Linked DNA regions of Pararhizobium sp. A13. The protein of the gene in region 1 interacts with the protein of each later gene in a pairwise test. Links are inferred from orthologs where the notes say so. Each region holds a gene or a part of one and is shown in the gene's direction. Other genes may lie near its edges.

Region 1 (7,045 bases):
AGCTGAGTACAATGATGGCGCCATGCTGATCGCGGCTTACGACGAATATCGCGCCAAGAAGGCCGGAAAAGCTTACGCGCACACGTCGACTGTGCCGGCGGAATGAACGAGGGGATCACCACAATGCTCGATAAGCCAGCCCGCGTCACCGTCGACGCGCCCGCCATTGATGCCCCTGCTCTTGGCGGCGGCATCAGGAAGCCTGACCTCATCACCGTCGAACAGGCCAAGACCATGAGCCTTGCCGACATGACGACGCTCTTCAAGGATCACCTGAACCCGGGTCAGCTTCACTTCATGAAGTTGCTCGGCTTCAACAAGGTGAAGGTCGAGAGCGCCGAGGGCATGTACTACACCGACCAGAACGGCCGGAAGATCCTGGATTTCTTCGGTGGCTTCGGTTCACTCGCCTTCGGCCATAACCATCCGCGCATCCTCTCGGCCCGCAAGAAATTCCAGGACGAAAACCGTCACGAGATCGCGATTGCCTTCATGTCGCAATATGCGTCGGCGCTCGCCAAGAACCTCGCAGCCATCGCGCCGGGCGACCTCGACATGGTCTTCCTCGGCTCCTCCGGTTCGGAAGCGATGGAAGCGGCGCTGAAGGTGGCCGAGCGTGCCGCCGGCCCGAAGCGTCCGCGGATCGTCTATGCCGAGAACTCGTTCCACGGAAAGACCAAGGGTGTGCTGTCGATCACCGACGGCCCGCTGTATCGCGGCGAGTTCAAGCTGCTCGACAACAATGTCAAGGTGCCGTTCGGCGATATCGATGCCATCCGCAACGCCTTCGAACGCGATCCGACCATCGGCGTTCTCGTGCTCGAAACCATCCAGGGCGGCGGCGGCATCATCTCGGCCCCGCCGGATTTCTGGCGCGAGGTGCGTGCGCTCTGCGACAAGCATGGCGTCATCTGGGTCGCCGATGAAGTCCAGTGCGGCATGGGCCGCTCCGGCCGCTTCTTCGCCTTTGAACATGCCGGCGTCGTTCCGGATGTGACGGCGCTTGCCAAGTCGCTTGGCGGCGGCAAGTCGGCCATGGCCGCGATGATCGCCAGGCGCGACGTCTACATGAAGGCCTATGGCACGAAGAATACCGCGATGATCCACGCCCAGGCCACGTTCGGCGGCATCGGCGAGGCGTGCATCACCGCGATCGAAGGCCTCAACATCATGTACGACGAGGACTTGATCGAGAATGCGGCAGTGCAGGGGGACTATCTGCTGGAGCGCCTGAATACACTGAAGGCGAAATATCCGAAGATCATCAAGGATGTCCGCGGCCAGGGCCTGATGGTTGGCCTGGAATTCCAGGATTTCAGCCAGACACTGCCGATGGTCCTGCGCCCGGTCGTCGGCGTGCTTGATGACAAGCTGAAGGGCTCGCTCTCGGGATTCATCGGCGCCCTGCTGCTGAAGGACTACGACACGCTCGTCGCCTTCACCGAGTACAATCGCAACGTCATCCGGCTCGAGCCGCCGCTGATCTGCGAACGTCAGCATGTCGACCAGTTCGTCGATGCGCTCGACGATTTGCTTGGCCGCGGCATTATCCGCATCGTCAAGGATTTCATTGGCAGCCAGTTCGGCTGAGTTCCCGTGCATTCCCAAAAAAGAGGCCCGGCATTCGCAATGCCGGGCCTCTTCTTATTTGAGTGTCGAAATCTCGACCCGGCGGTTGCGGCCGTCCTCCGGGCTGTCCGGAAAGAGCAGGGCGGTTTCGCCGAAAGCGCGCACGACCAGCCGCTGCGGGGCGATCTTGTAGTGCGAGACCAGATACTGCGTCGCCGAGGCGGCGCGTGCCCGGCTGAGCTGGAGATTGTCGCCGTCTGCGCCGGTCGCATCCGTATGGCCGCCGATCACGAAACGGTAGGTGGCCAGCTCGCTCGATTGCAGCGCCTTGCCGACATTGTCGAGAAGCCGTTGCGCTTGCGGCGTCAACTCGGCGGACCCGAAGTGAAAGTTGACGGCGAGATTGACCGTTGCCGCGAGCTTGTCGCCATAGCTGTTGATCGTCGCCAGTTCCTTGGCGCCGACGATCTTCAAGCCGCGTGTCTTCTCCTTCTGCGCCAGGACGGGATCGAGCGAGCGGACAAGAACATCCGGCGTTGCCGTCGTCAGCACCTCCTGAGCGCTTGCCGCCGCCGGAAGAATGCTGAAAGTCAACATCAAGGATGTGAAGAGTTTACAATGCATTGATCCGCCCCGAGTTGGCCGGGCCATGAAATAAACGAGTCATTGTCAATTTTTTTGAAGGATAAGAGCCCATCTATACACCGTCAATTCCCAAGTGGGATGCTGGATTTCCGGCGCATTATGGGATTTGAAATGTTTACAGGCTTGTTACCGTGGTAACAAGCCTGCAGATGCTGGAACGACATGCCGCCGGAGCGCAGCTGATCCTAATGCTTCTGACCATTCACTGTCATGTCGAATTGCACGATGTTGGAGTAGATCGGCAAACCGGCAGACATGCTGTAGCGGTCGCGATAAATGCCCCCTTGGATATGAAAGCTGATGACGCGGCGGTTCCATTTCGTCAATTTCGCGCTGAAATGCTCGGTTTTGGTCGTGCCCTTTGCCGTCAGCTTGCCCTCGATCTCGGCAGTGTCTTCGCCGGTCTGGGTGATCTTCGTCGAGCGGAACACGATTTCGGGATAGTTGGCAGTATCGAAAATCGCTGACGAGCGCAGAAACTTCTCAATGCGCGGCTCGCCGGTCTGCACGGTGTCGGGGAAGAGCGAGAATTCGACCACCGATTTGCGGATGTCACTGCCATCCAGTTGGAATGTGCCGGAAAACTTGCCGAATTTTCCAGAGATGCCGCCACCGCCGGTTTGCGCGACCGAGAAATTGATCTGTGATGATCCATCGATATCGTATCGCCCGGCTGCGTCATCGAGCGAGGGCGCACGCGCTTGAGCGCTTGTCGCCACGAGGACCAGCGCCCAGGCGGCGAGGCATGGTCCGTAAAATTGTCTCATCGATCGGTTCCTTCCGGCTGTTGATGGGCGTTGGACGCCGCACCCCGCCGAAATATTCCAAGCATCCGCCGCAAAACCACGTCCCGGTGCCAGAAGTGATGCAGGAAAGCGGCGCCCGCATGCAGGGCCACGAGACCGGCCAGGCCGTAGGCGAGCCAGGCATGCGCGTCGCTCCAGAATGTTTCGGCAGCCTCCGACTTTTCCATCGGCAGATGCGGAATCAGCACGCGGTTGAAAAACAGGGTTGGAATATTGAGCGTCGAGGTCGAGGCGATCGCCCAGCCGGCCAACGGCACGGCGATAGTCAATACAAGGAGAAGCGCGTGGGTCACCGAGGAGCCTCGCCTTTCCAAGGCGGAAAGGCTGGCAACGGGGTCCGGATGGATATTGGAGAGCCACCAGATGAGCCGGATGAATGCCAGCGCCAGCGCCGTCATGCCGAAGGATTTATGCCATTGATAGAGAGAGAACTGCAGTTCCGGATCGATATCCGGCCGGGTCATGACGTAGCCCAGGATGATCAGACCCACGATGAGGAGGGCGATCGCCCAGTGGAGGACGATCGTGCCCCATCCGAAAGTATCCTGCCGGTTGCGTAGCATCGTCGGTCTCCGGTTATGCAATAGCAAAAGCCAACAATCGTTCTTTGGTGATCGTCGGGCAAGCGGCAGCGTCATCACAGTTTCGATATCGGAGCGTCATGGATCTCTCTCGCTCAGCGGCGCTTTCCTTTGCCCGGCATATTTGCTAGGCCGTTGCCGGGAAACGACTATTGCAGTGAGGAGATCGCATGACGCCCGAAATACGACCGCTTGTGGCCGGAAACTGGAAGATGAACGGTCTGCGGGCGTCGCTCGACCAGATCAAGGCGATGGCGGAAGGCGTCAAGGGCGAGTTGTCCGAAAAGGTCGAGACGTTGATCTGCCCGCCGGCGACGCTGCTCTATGTGGCAACCGCCCTTTGCGATGACAGCCCGCTTCTGATCGGCGCCCAGGATTGCCATGAAAAGGCCTCCGGCGCCCATACCGGCGATATCTCGGCCGAGATGATCGCTGATTGCTTCGGCACCCATGTGATCGTCGGCCATTCCGAGCGCCGCACCGACCATGCGGAGACCGACGCGCTGGTGCGCGCAAAGGCCGAAGCGGCGTTCGCCGCCGACCTAGTGGCCATCATCTGCATCGGCGAGACCGGTGACGAGCGCAAGGCAGGCCGGACGTTGGATGTCCTGAAACGCCAGCTCGCCGGTTCCGTACCCGACAGCGCCACCGCCGAAAATACCGTCATCGCCTATGAGCCGGTCTGGGCGATCGGCACGGGCCTGACGCCGACGGCCAAGGATGTCGAGGAGGCGCATGCTTTCCAGCGTTCGGAGCTTGCCGCGCGGTTTGGCGCGGCCGGGGCGAAGATGCGCATTCTCTACGGCGGATCCGTCAAGCCGGGCAATGCCAGGGAATTGATGGGCGTCGCCAATGTCGATGGCGCGCTGATCGGCGGAGCGAGCTTGAAAGGCGAAGACTTCCTCGCCATCTACCGGGCGTATGAAGAATTGACGGCTTAAGTTCGCCGAACAGCGGGCAGGGGCTTTTATTGCGCGGTGGCTTGGTATATGCAGCCGCCAACACTAATTTTCCCGCGTGGTGCGGGCGCTGAAACCTGCCTTGGTTTCCGTGCGTCTCCCATGCTGGGCGATCACTCGATTGCGCGTCGGTTCCGGGCTCCCCACAGCCGGGCGAGGCGCGATCCAAGGCAGGACTGGACAAAATGCAGACCGTATTGCTTGTCATCTATCTCATGGTTGTGCTGGCGCTGATCGGCGTCGTGCTCATTCAGCGCTCCGAAGGCGGCGGTCTCGGCATCGGCGGCGGTTCCGGCTTCATGTCCGCCCGCGGCACTGCCAATGCGCTGACCCGCACCACGGCGATCCTTGCTGCTCTTTTCTTCGTGCTGGCCCTGGGCATGGGCATTCTCGCCCGTTACCAGCCGGATGCGACCGACGTTCTCGACCGGATCCCCGGCACGACCAACAACGGCAAGGGTGTTCTTGATTCGCTCGGCGGTGGCACCACCCCGCCGGCCGGTCAGACCCCAGCGCAGTCTGGCGCGAATACCCAGACGCCGGCAACCGAGACCCCTGCGACGCAGACCCCGGCATCGACCGAGACCAAGCCGGCAACGTCCAGCTCGGATGTTCCGACCGGCCAGTAAGGCCAATGCAAGATTGAACCGCCGGCGGAAGCCAGTCTTCCGCCGGTTTTCTTTTGTTTGAATTCTGCCGCCTGAGCCTTTTGAACGGAAAAATTCTGGAAGATGAATTTTTCGGTGGCGGAATCATTTTTGAAACGGTATCCGGTGAAGCCCATGGCGCGATATGTATTCATCACTGGCGGCGTGGTTTCTTCCCTTGGAAAAGGGATTGCCGCAGCCGCTCTCGGAGCGTTGCTGCAGGCCCGGGGCTACCGGGTGCGGCTTCGCAAACTCGACCCCTATCTCAACGTCGATCCAGGCACCATGAGCCCGACGCAGCACGGCGAAGTGTTCGTGACCGATGACGGCGCGGAGACGGACCTCGATCTCGGTCACTACGAGCGCTTTACCGGCCGCTCGGCGACCAAGACCGACAACATCACCACCGGCCGCATCTACAAGAACATCATCGACAAGGAACGCCGCGGCGATTATCTCGGCGCGACCGTCCAGGTCATTCCGCACGTCACCAACGAGATTAAGAACTTCGTCACCGAAGGCAATGACGACTACGACTTCGTCATCTGCGAGATCGGCGGCACGGTCGGCGATATCGAGGCGATGCCGTTCATGGAGGCGATTCGCCAGCTCAAGAACGATCTGCCGCGCGGCACCGCGATCTATGTGCACCTGACGCTGATGCCGTATATCTCGGCGGCCGGCGAACTGAAGACTAAGCCGACCCAGCATTCGGTCAAGGAACTGCAGGCGCTCGGCATCCATCCCGACGTCCTTTTGGTGCGCGCCGATCGCGAAATCCCGGAAGCCGAGCGCCGCAAGCTGTCTTTGTTCTGCAACGTCCGCCCGTCCGCCGTCATCCAGGCGCTCGATGTCGCCTCGATCTACGACGTGCCGATCGCCTATCACAAAGAAGGCCTCGACAATGAGGTCCTGGCCGCTTTCGGCATCGAGCCGGCGCCGGCGCCGCGCATTGAAAACTGGGTGGACGTCGCCAACCGCATCCGTACGCCGGAAGGCGAGGTGACCATTGCCATCGTCGGCAAGTACACCGGCCTCAAGGACGCCTATAAGTCGCTGATCGAGGCGCTGTATCACGGCGGTATCGCCAACCGCATCAAGGTCAAGCTCGAGTGGATCGAATCGGAAGTCTTCGAACAGGAAGACCCGGCACCGTATCTGGAAAAAGTCCACGGCATTCTCGTGCCCGGCGGTTTCGGCGAGCGCGGCTCGGAAGGCAAGATTCTGGCTGCCCGCTTCGCCCGCGAGCGCAAGGTGCCGTATTTCGGCATCTGCTTCGGCATGCAGATGGCGGTCGTCGAAGCGGCCCGCAACCTTGCCGGCATCGAAAAGGCCTCCTCGACGGAGTTCGGCCCAACCGGCGAGCCGGTCGTCGGCCTGATGACGGAGTGGGTGAAAGGCAACGCGCTGGAGAAGCGCGCCGCTTCCGGCGACCTCGGCGGCACGATGCGCCTGGGCGCCTACAAGGCAAGCCTCAAGAAGGGCACCAAGATCGCGGAAATCTACGGTTCGACCGAAATCTCCGAGCGTCATCGCCACCGCTACGAAGTGAATGTCGACTACAAGGACCGGCTGGAGGCCTGCGGCCTCGACTTCTCAGGCATGTCGCCGGACGGCGTTCTGCCGGAAACCGTCGAATACCCGGATCACCCGTGGTTCATCGGTGTCCAGTACCATCCCGAACTGAAAAGCCGCCCGCTCGACCCCCACCCGCTGTTTGCGAGCTTCATCGAGGCGGCTGTGGAGCAGAGCCGGCTGGTTTGACGATTGTAAATGTGCAGACGTAAAGCCGGCCGCTGATCCAAATATGGAATCCAGCCTCAGGATGCCAGACCCGC
Region 2 (6,930 bases), 930 kb from region 1 along the record:
AGGCCCGCACTCATGGATATGCCCGCATCCAACAAGCCGTCGACAAGCTCAAACGTTTCAAACGCGTCGCCCTACGATGCGAGAGGACGAAGCGAAATTTCGCATCATCAATGAGTGACGTTCGCGCTGATGATCCCGAGATTAACAAGGCCGGTAACGAAAAGCTGGACGGCGACCGCGGTCAAAAGGATGCCGAAGACGACCTCCGAAATGACAAGGCTGGCCGGCTTCATGCGCTTTGCCAACGCATCGATATTGGTAAACACCAGATAGTCGAAGGCCGCGACGAGCAGGACCAGGCCGACAACGAGCCCGGCGCTGGCGATCGAAACGACTTCGTCAGATGCAATGATGAGCACCGTAATGCCGACGGGATTGAGCATATAGGGAACAGCAAGGGGAAAGACCGCGATTTTTGCCGGGTCGACCGGCATTCCGAGGTCGTCATGGTGTTTTTCGGTCGGCCCAGCCGCCATTTTGAGCGCAAGCAGGGCAAGCACAATGCCGCCGGCAACCGCAACCGCACCGCCGGTGATATGCAACAGCCGCATCAGCAAAGCGCCGGTCGCAAAAATGATCAGAGCCGTGACGACCGCCGTCAAGACCATCTGGCGGCCTATCGCCGCCTTTGTCTTCGCATCGAAGGCCTGGGTCATTTCCAGGAACGGCACGAGTGCAATTTTCGGTCCCATGCCGACGAGCAGGAGCAGGAGAAGCTTTGCCACCAGACCAGCATCGATGACTGTGAAATCCATAGGAAGCTTCCCCCTGACCGTCGCTGTCAATGAGTTATCAACTATCCGAAAAGGATTGTCTATCGGTTGGGAACGCCATGGTTCGGATATACTTTCGCCTGCAGTACCCCAATCACGGCTAGGAAGCAGACTCGGCGGCGCGCGCCGAATATCGCGTGAGAAGAACAGGGCGATCGGTTCTTTGATCCTTCGCCCGACAATCGATGACTCCCGCAAGGCACCGCGCGCCTTCGTTTTACGTCGGCTTGCACGCTCAAGTTCGGATTAGCATCCAAGGCGGGCAAAGCTTATATTGGCTCGTGCCCCGACAACGGTATTTCAGGGAGACGTTGATGAGCCGCGACCCTTACTACATTTTGGGCGTGAAGCGGGACGCCACACAAAAGGATATCCAAAGCGCATTCCGCAAGCTCGCGAAGAAACACCACCCTGACCTCAATCCCGGCGACGGCCCTGCGGAGGAGCGCTTCAAGGAAATCTCCACCGCCTATGAGCTTCTGAGCGACGAGCAGAAACGGGCTCGATTTGACCGCGGTGAGATCGATATGTCGGGTGCTGAGCAGGCACCCCGCAATTATTACCGCGACTATGCGTCGGCAAGCGGCCCGGGTGATCCTTATCATAACAGCGCCGGCTTTGCCGATTTTGGCGAGACGGAAGATCCTTTTTCCGCTTTCTTTTCCCGCCGCACGCACGATGGTCAGTTCCGTTCGAAGGGGCAAGATCGCTATTTCTCGATGGAGGTCGATTTTCTCGATGCCGTGAACGGCGCCAAAACCCAGGTGAGACTGCCGGACGGCACCGCCCTTGACGTTCAAATCCCTGCGGGAACACGCGATGGACAGACATTGCGTCTCAGCAGCAAGGGAGAGCCGGGATTTGGCGGCGGGCCTCCGGGCGACGGGTTCGTCGAGGTTCACGTGCGACCACACCGTTTCTTCGAGCGCGACGGCAACGACATTCGCTTGGATCTGCCAATTTCGCTGAGCGAAGCGGTCCTCGGCGCCAAAATCCGCGCACCGACACCCACCGGTCCAGTGACGCTGACGGTGCCCTCACATTCCAACAGCGGCAAGATCTTGCGTCTGAAGGGTAAAGGCGTGCCGACGCGGGGCGGTGGCCGCGGCGATCTTTTTGTGACGCTGAAGATCGTGTTGCCCGACAATCCCGATCCGCGTCTCACCGCTTTCATGAAGGAATGGTCCGAGGCAAACAGACAGGATCCGAGAAAGAGCATGGGGATGGCACCATGAACGAGCTTGAATTTTGCCTGAAGCTTAAGATTGACCCGCCAGTTCTCGCCGTGTGGATCGAGCAGGGCTGGCTTGTTCCCGACACGACGGGCCCCGAACCGCAATTTCGCGATGCGGATTTCGCACGCGGTCGACTGATCATCGAGATGAGCCGCGACATGGGTGTCAACGAGGCGGGTGTGGACCTTGTCATGGAACTTGTGGATCAGCTTTACAGCCTGCGACGTACGATGCGAGACCTGATGGCTGCGCTCGGCCAGCAGGACGAAGAAACGCAATTCAAGATACTCCGCTCAGTCGGTCGAATCGAATGACCAAGACGGGGCCATGACAGACGGAACAGCGCGTTGCCATTTCAAAACGACACGGCAAAGCGAAAATTCCATTCACGGCACCGCCGGCGAAGGCTATAGCCGTTTGTCACGAGCAAGAAAAATGGACCGGAGCCCATGACGGATACTGTTGTCGATCGCTTCCTTCGTTATGTCGTCATCGATACCCAATCGGATCCCAGGTCGCCGACGCAACCCTCGACCGAGAAGCAGAAGAACCTCGGCCGCATGCTTGTCCAAGAATTGCTGGCAATCGGCCTGTCCGATGCGCACATCGACGAGCATGGCTACGTCTATGCGACCATTCCGTCCAATGTCGACAAGCCTGTGCCGGTGATCTGCTTTTGCTCGCACATGGACACGGCACCCGACTTCACCGGAATGAACGTCAAGCCGAAAATCGTCTGGAACTATACCGGTGGCGACATCCAGCTTTCAGGCGATCCGCAGCAGATCATTCGCGTCAGCGACAATCCGGCGCTGCGCGACCAGATCGGCAACGATATCATCACGACCGATGGCACGACCTTGCTCGGCGCCGACGACAAGGCCGGCCTAGCCGAGATTATGACCGCAGCGCAGTTCCTGGTCGACAATACGGACATCCGGCATGGCACGATCAAGATCCTCTTCACACCAGATGAAGAAATAGGCCGCGGCGTCGACAAGGTCGATCTCGAAAAGCTCGGCGCGCAGTTCGCCTATACGGTCGACGGCGAAACAGCCGGGCATATTGAGGATGAAACCTTCTCGGCCGATGGCGTCGAGATCACCATTCAGGGCGTCGCCATCCATCCCGGCTTCGCTCAGGGAAAGATGGAGAATGCCGCCAAGATCGCCGGCGCAATTCTCAGCCGGCTGCCGAAGGACGCAGCACCTGAGACGACCGCGGGCCGAGAGGGCTTCGTTCACCCGACGGGCGTGACCGGCTCGATGGAAAAGGCGGTCCTGAGTTTCATCATTCGCGATTTTGACGATGCGGGACTTGCAGCCAAGGAAGCCATGCTTGAGACACTCGTCAAGGGCGTAATGGCGGACTATCCGGGTTCGTCCTACACCTTCGAGGTCAAGCAGCAATATCGCAACATGAAGGCCATACTGGACCGTCATCCGCAGCTCGTCGAAAACGCCATCGAGGCAATCCGCCGCGCCGGCATGGAGCCGGTGCGCGGCAGTATCCGCGGCGGTACCGATGGTTCGCGGCTATCGTTCATGGGGCTGCCCTGCCCCAATATCTTCGCGGGCGGTCACGCCTTTCACTCCCCGCTCGAATGGGTCAGCCGGCAGGACATGGAAAAGGCCGTCAAGACGCTCGTCGAACTGGCACGGATCTGGGAAGGGCGTGCTTAAAGCTGCATGATATGGGATCATGCCGGCGCGCTCGGTCGAACAGTGTCCGTCTGTCGATCGGAACAAGGCCTACAGTCGAGGCGACGTCTTTCAGCCATCGCGGGCGAGATGACGCACAAGACCGCGCCGGCCGCGCTCCATGACGACGTTATGGTTCCAGCGGAAGATCGGCTTCAGGATGAATGAAAATCTGACCATCCAAGGCTTTGTGACCTCGACGATCCAGTCGTAGCGCACATGGCATTTGGCGCCTTTGGGTTGCAACGTCCATCGGCCGATGCCCTCAAGCTCGCCGGAGGCTCGGCCCTCGATGATCGAAAGCGGTTCCACCCTGACCGTTTGCATCTCGAAGGCCAAGTCGTAAGGCAGTGCGGTGGACCATCGTATCCTAAGAACGGAACCGATGCCCGCCTCGTCGCCTTCGCGCAAAAGATCGACCTGTTTCACCGACGGCCACCAGTCGGGCCAGGTCTCAGGCGTATTGAGCACCCGCCAGACATCTTCAACCGATGAATCGACGATCCATTGCGTGACAAGATGAAACTCGGTCGATGACATCGCAAATCCGGCCTCAAGCTTCTTAAACCGCGGCGAGCGCCGATGGAGGGGCGCTTACGATATGATACTACCGACCGAAGATGGCGCATACTGGCCTTTCGACAGCGTTGCGTCCCTCCACCGATGTGAAAAGATCGCTCTTCGGAGCGCGCCTTCCAGAGAACGACTTGCCGCTGACGGTGAAGTGAGATTGCAACGATTTGCGCAATGCCCTTTTTCGCTCAACGCTCGTTGGGCTTTCGTCCTGATCGAAGGGACGCGGGCGGTGGCGCGAACAGCGCAACGACATTGACCTGGAGAACGGCTGCGAACGCTTCCAACGTCGCGACGGTAACATTCTCCATCCCACGCTCCACTCGCCCGACATAAGAGCGATCAATCCCGGCCTCAAGCGCGAGCCGTTCCTGAGGAGATCGAGAAGACATTCTTCGGAGGCGGACTTGCAATCATCGACAGAGTAACCGGCGAAGGGCGAGTATCGGGCAAACATTCGCTCGCAGCCGACGAGCTCACCTACTCAGTTCGTTAAAACATTGCGACCGCTCGAAGAGTTCAGGACGAACTTCCTTGCCGAGGCGATGCAAACATTCACATACAAGCGCGACGCGGCGCTCGAGCAGCTGATGATTGCCTGCCTTTCCGTCACGGCGGCTCTTGTGGTCCTCGCCGGCTTACTGCGTCTGATCCACGCGTCTGTATTAGTGCCTCTATTTTCCTTGCGGGAAGACATTCTCTCGCTCGCCGAAGTTCGTGATCCAGGGAGCAAGCCGCTTCGAACCCGGGTTCGCGAGATGCAGCGCGTCTACGACGCTCTCCAGTTCCTTCGCGAGCGCCTGCGTGAGCGGGATACGCTCATGTCAGAGCTGAGAGAACAAGCTGAAAAGGATGAGTTGACCGGCCTGTGGAACCGGCAATCCTTCGAACGCTTCGGTCAGGTTCTGGTCGTCCAGAACAAAGCCGGTCCGCCATCATGCCTGATTTTGCTCGATATCGATCATTTTAAAAGCGTCGACGATACACATGGCCATCTCGCCGGCGACGAGGTTCTGCGTCAGGTCGCCGCGCTGCTGCGGTCATCGGTGCGGTCATCCGACATCGCTGCTCGCTTCGGCGGGGAGGAGTTCGCCGTCCTCATCCCCGATGGAAATCTTGATGCGGCTGCCAGGCTCGCCAACGCCTTGCGAACAGCCATCGAGGAACACCCTGTTAGACTGTCCGGTCAAGGATCCCGTCTACAGATCAGCGCGAGCTTCGGTGTGGCAAGTGTCGGCCCCGGATCTACATGCTGGCCCCATCTGATCCAGTCAGCTGATGTCGCACTCTATCAGGCGAAATCGCAGGGCCGAAACCGCGTCTGCGTGTCGGGACGTCCTTTGCTGCAGCAGGATGGTCGAGAACTTGATGTTGTTGGCGCTCATGTGTCGCGCGACAGAATCGCAAAGAATAGCCCCTGAAACCTATCTGGGAATGGCTGAGCGGCTGCCAACCGCTCAACTCAACTGCGCAGGCCGGGCGCCTCCTGGCCGGTGCGGGCCACATATTCGGTGTAGCCACCGCCATATTGCTGGATGCCCTCCGGCGTCAGTTCCAGCACCCGATTGGAGAGTGCTGCGAGGAAATGCCGGTCGTGCGAAACGAACAGCATGGTGCCCTCGTATTCGGACAGTGCCTTGATCAACATTTCCTTGGTGTCGAGGTCGAGGTGGTTGGTGGGTTCGTCGAGCACCAAGAGGTTCGGCGGGTCGAACAGCATGATCGCCATGACCAGCCGCGCCTTCTCGCCGCCCGACAGCACCCGGCACTTCTTCTCCACGTCATCGCCGGAAAATCCGAAACAGCCCGCCAGCGCCCGCAGTGGTCCCTGCCCCGCCTTCGGGAACGCGTCTTCCAGCGACTGGAACACGGTGCGCTCGCCGTCCAGAATATCCATCGCGTGCTGGGCGAAATAGCCCATCTTGACGCTGGCCCCCAGAGCGACACTGCCTTGATCCGGCGCGGCGGAACCGGCAACGAGCTTCAGGAGGGTGGATTTACCGGCGCCGTTGATGCCCATGATGCACCAGCGTTCGCGGCGGCGCACCATGAAGTCCAGCCCTTCATAGATGCTGCGGCTGCCATAGCTCTTGTGCACATTCTTGAGGTTTATCACGTCCTCGCCCGAGCGCGGCGCCGGCTGGAATTCGAACGCCACCGCCTGGCGGCGTTTGGGCGGCTCCACCCGCTCGATCTTGTCCAGCTTCTTCACGCGGCTCTGCACCTGCGCTGCGTGCGAGGCGCGCGCCTTGAACCGCTCGATGAACTTGATTTCCTTGGCGAGCATCGCCTGCTGCCGCTCGAACTGGGCCTGCTGGTGCTTCTCGTTCTGCGCCCGCTGCTGCTCGTAGAAGGCATAGTCGCCCGAATAGCTGGTCAGCGATCCGCCGTCGATCTCGATGATCTTGGTGACGATGCGGTTCATGAACTCGCGGTCGTGCGAGGTCATCAACAGCGCTCCGTCATAGCCTTTCAGGAACTCCTCGAGCCAGATGAGGCTTTCGAGATCCAGGTGGTTGCTCGGCTCGTCGAGCAGCATGGCATCCGGCCGCATGAGGAGAATGCGGGCCAGCGCCACGCGCATCTTCCAGCCGCCTGACAGCTTGCCGACGTCCCCGTCCATCATCTCCTGGCTGAAGCTCAGACCTG

What was found.
Region 2: the proteins of tpiA (region 1) and pepT interact in binary tests that used the Escherichia coli proteins (3 or more experiments, as listed by UniProt). The link is inferred for Pararhizobium sp. A13 from one-to-one orthologs.

What each region holds. Positions count from the first base shown.
Region 1 is NZ_CP149510.1:2,848,974-2,856,018, forward strand. What follows is about bases 2,702-5,656. They hold tpiA (triose-phosphate isomerase), read left to right. Parts: upstream 2,702-3,771; coding sequence 3,772-4,542; downstream 4,543-5,656. Other genes in these bases: WI754_RS14110 (YceI family protein), read right to left, coding at 2,702-2,981; WI754_RS14115 (cytochrome b), read right to left, coding at 2,978-3,583; secG (preprotein translocase subunit SecG), read left to right, coding at 4,746-5,189; WI754_RS14130 (CTP synthase), read left to right, coding at 5,334-5,656. In the rest of the region: WI754_RS14095 (NAD(P)-dependent oxidoreductase), read left to right, coding at 1-106; WI754_RS14100 (aspartate aminotransferase family protein), read left to right, coding at 124-1,590; WI754_RS14105 (OmpA family protein), read right to left, coding at 1,645-2,166; more of WI754_RS14110, read right to left, coding at 2,400-2,701; more of WI754_RS14130, read left to right, coding at 5,657-6,971. UniProt on the Escherichia coli protein: Involved in the gluconeogenesis. Catalyzes stereospecifically the conversion of dihydroxyacetone phosphate (DHAP) to D-glyceraldehyde-3-phosphate (G3P).
Region 2 is NZ_CP149510.1:1,916,264-1,923,193, reverse strand. Bases 1,734-4,573 are described here. They hold pepT (peptidase T), read left to right. Parts: upstream 1,734-2,457; coding sequence 2,458-3,690; downstream 3,691-4,573. Other genes in these bases: WI754_RS09240 (helix-turn-helix transcriptional regulator), read right to left, coding at 4,470-4,573; WI754_RS09245 (SRPBCC family protein), read right to left, coding at 3,781-4,248; WI754_RS09255 (chaperone modulator CbpM), read left to right, coding at 2,005-2,322; WI754_RS09260 (DnaJ C-terminal domain-containing protein), read left to right, coding at 1,734-2,008. Also shown: WI754_RS09265 (MarC family protein), read right to left, coding at 108-755; more of WI754_RS09260, read left to right, coding at 1,088-1,733; more of WI754_RS09240, read right to left, coding at 4,574-4,673; WI754_RS09235 (GGDEF domain-containing protein), read left to right, coding at 4,782-5,702; WI754_RS09230 (ABC-F family ATP-binding cassette domain-containing protein), read right to left, coding at 5,744-6,930. UniProt on the Escherichia coli protein: Cleaves the N-terminal amino acid of tripeptides.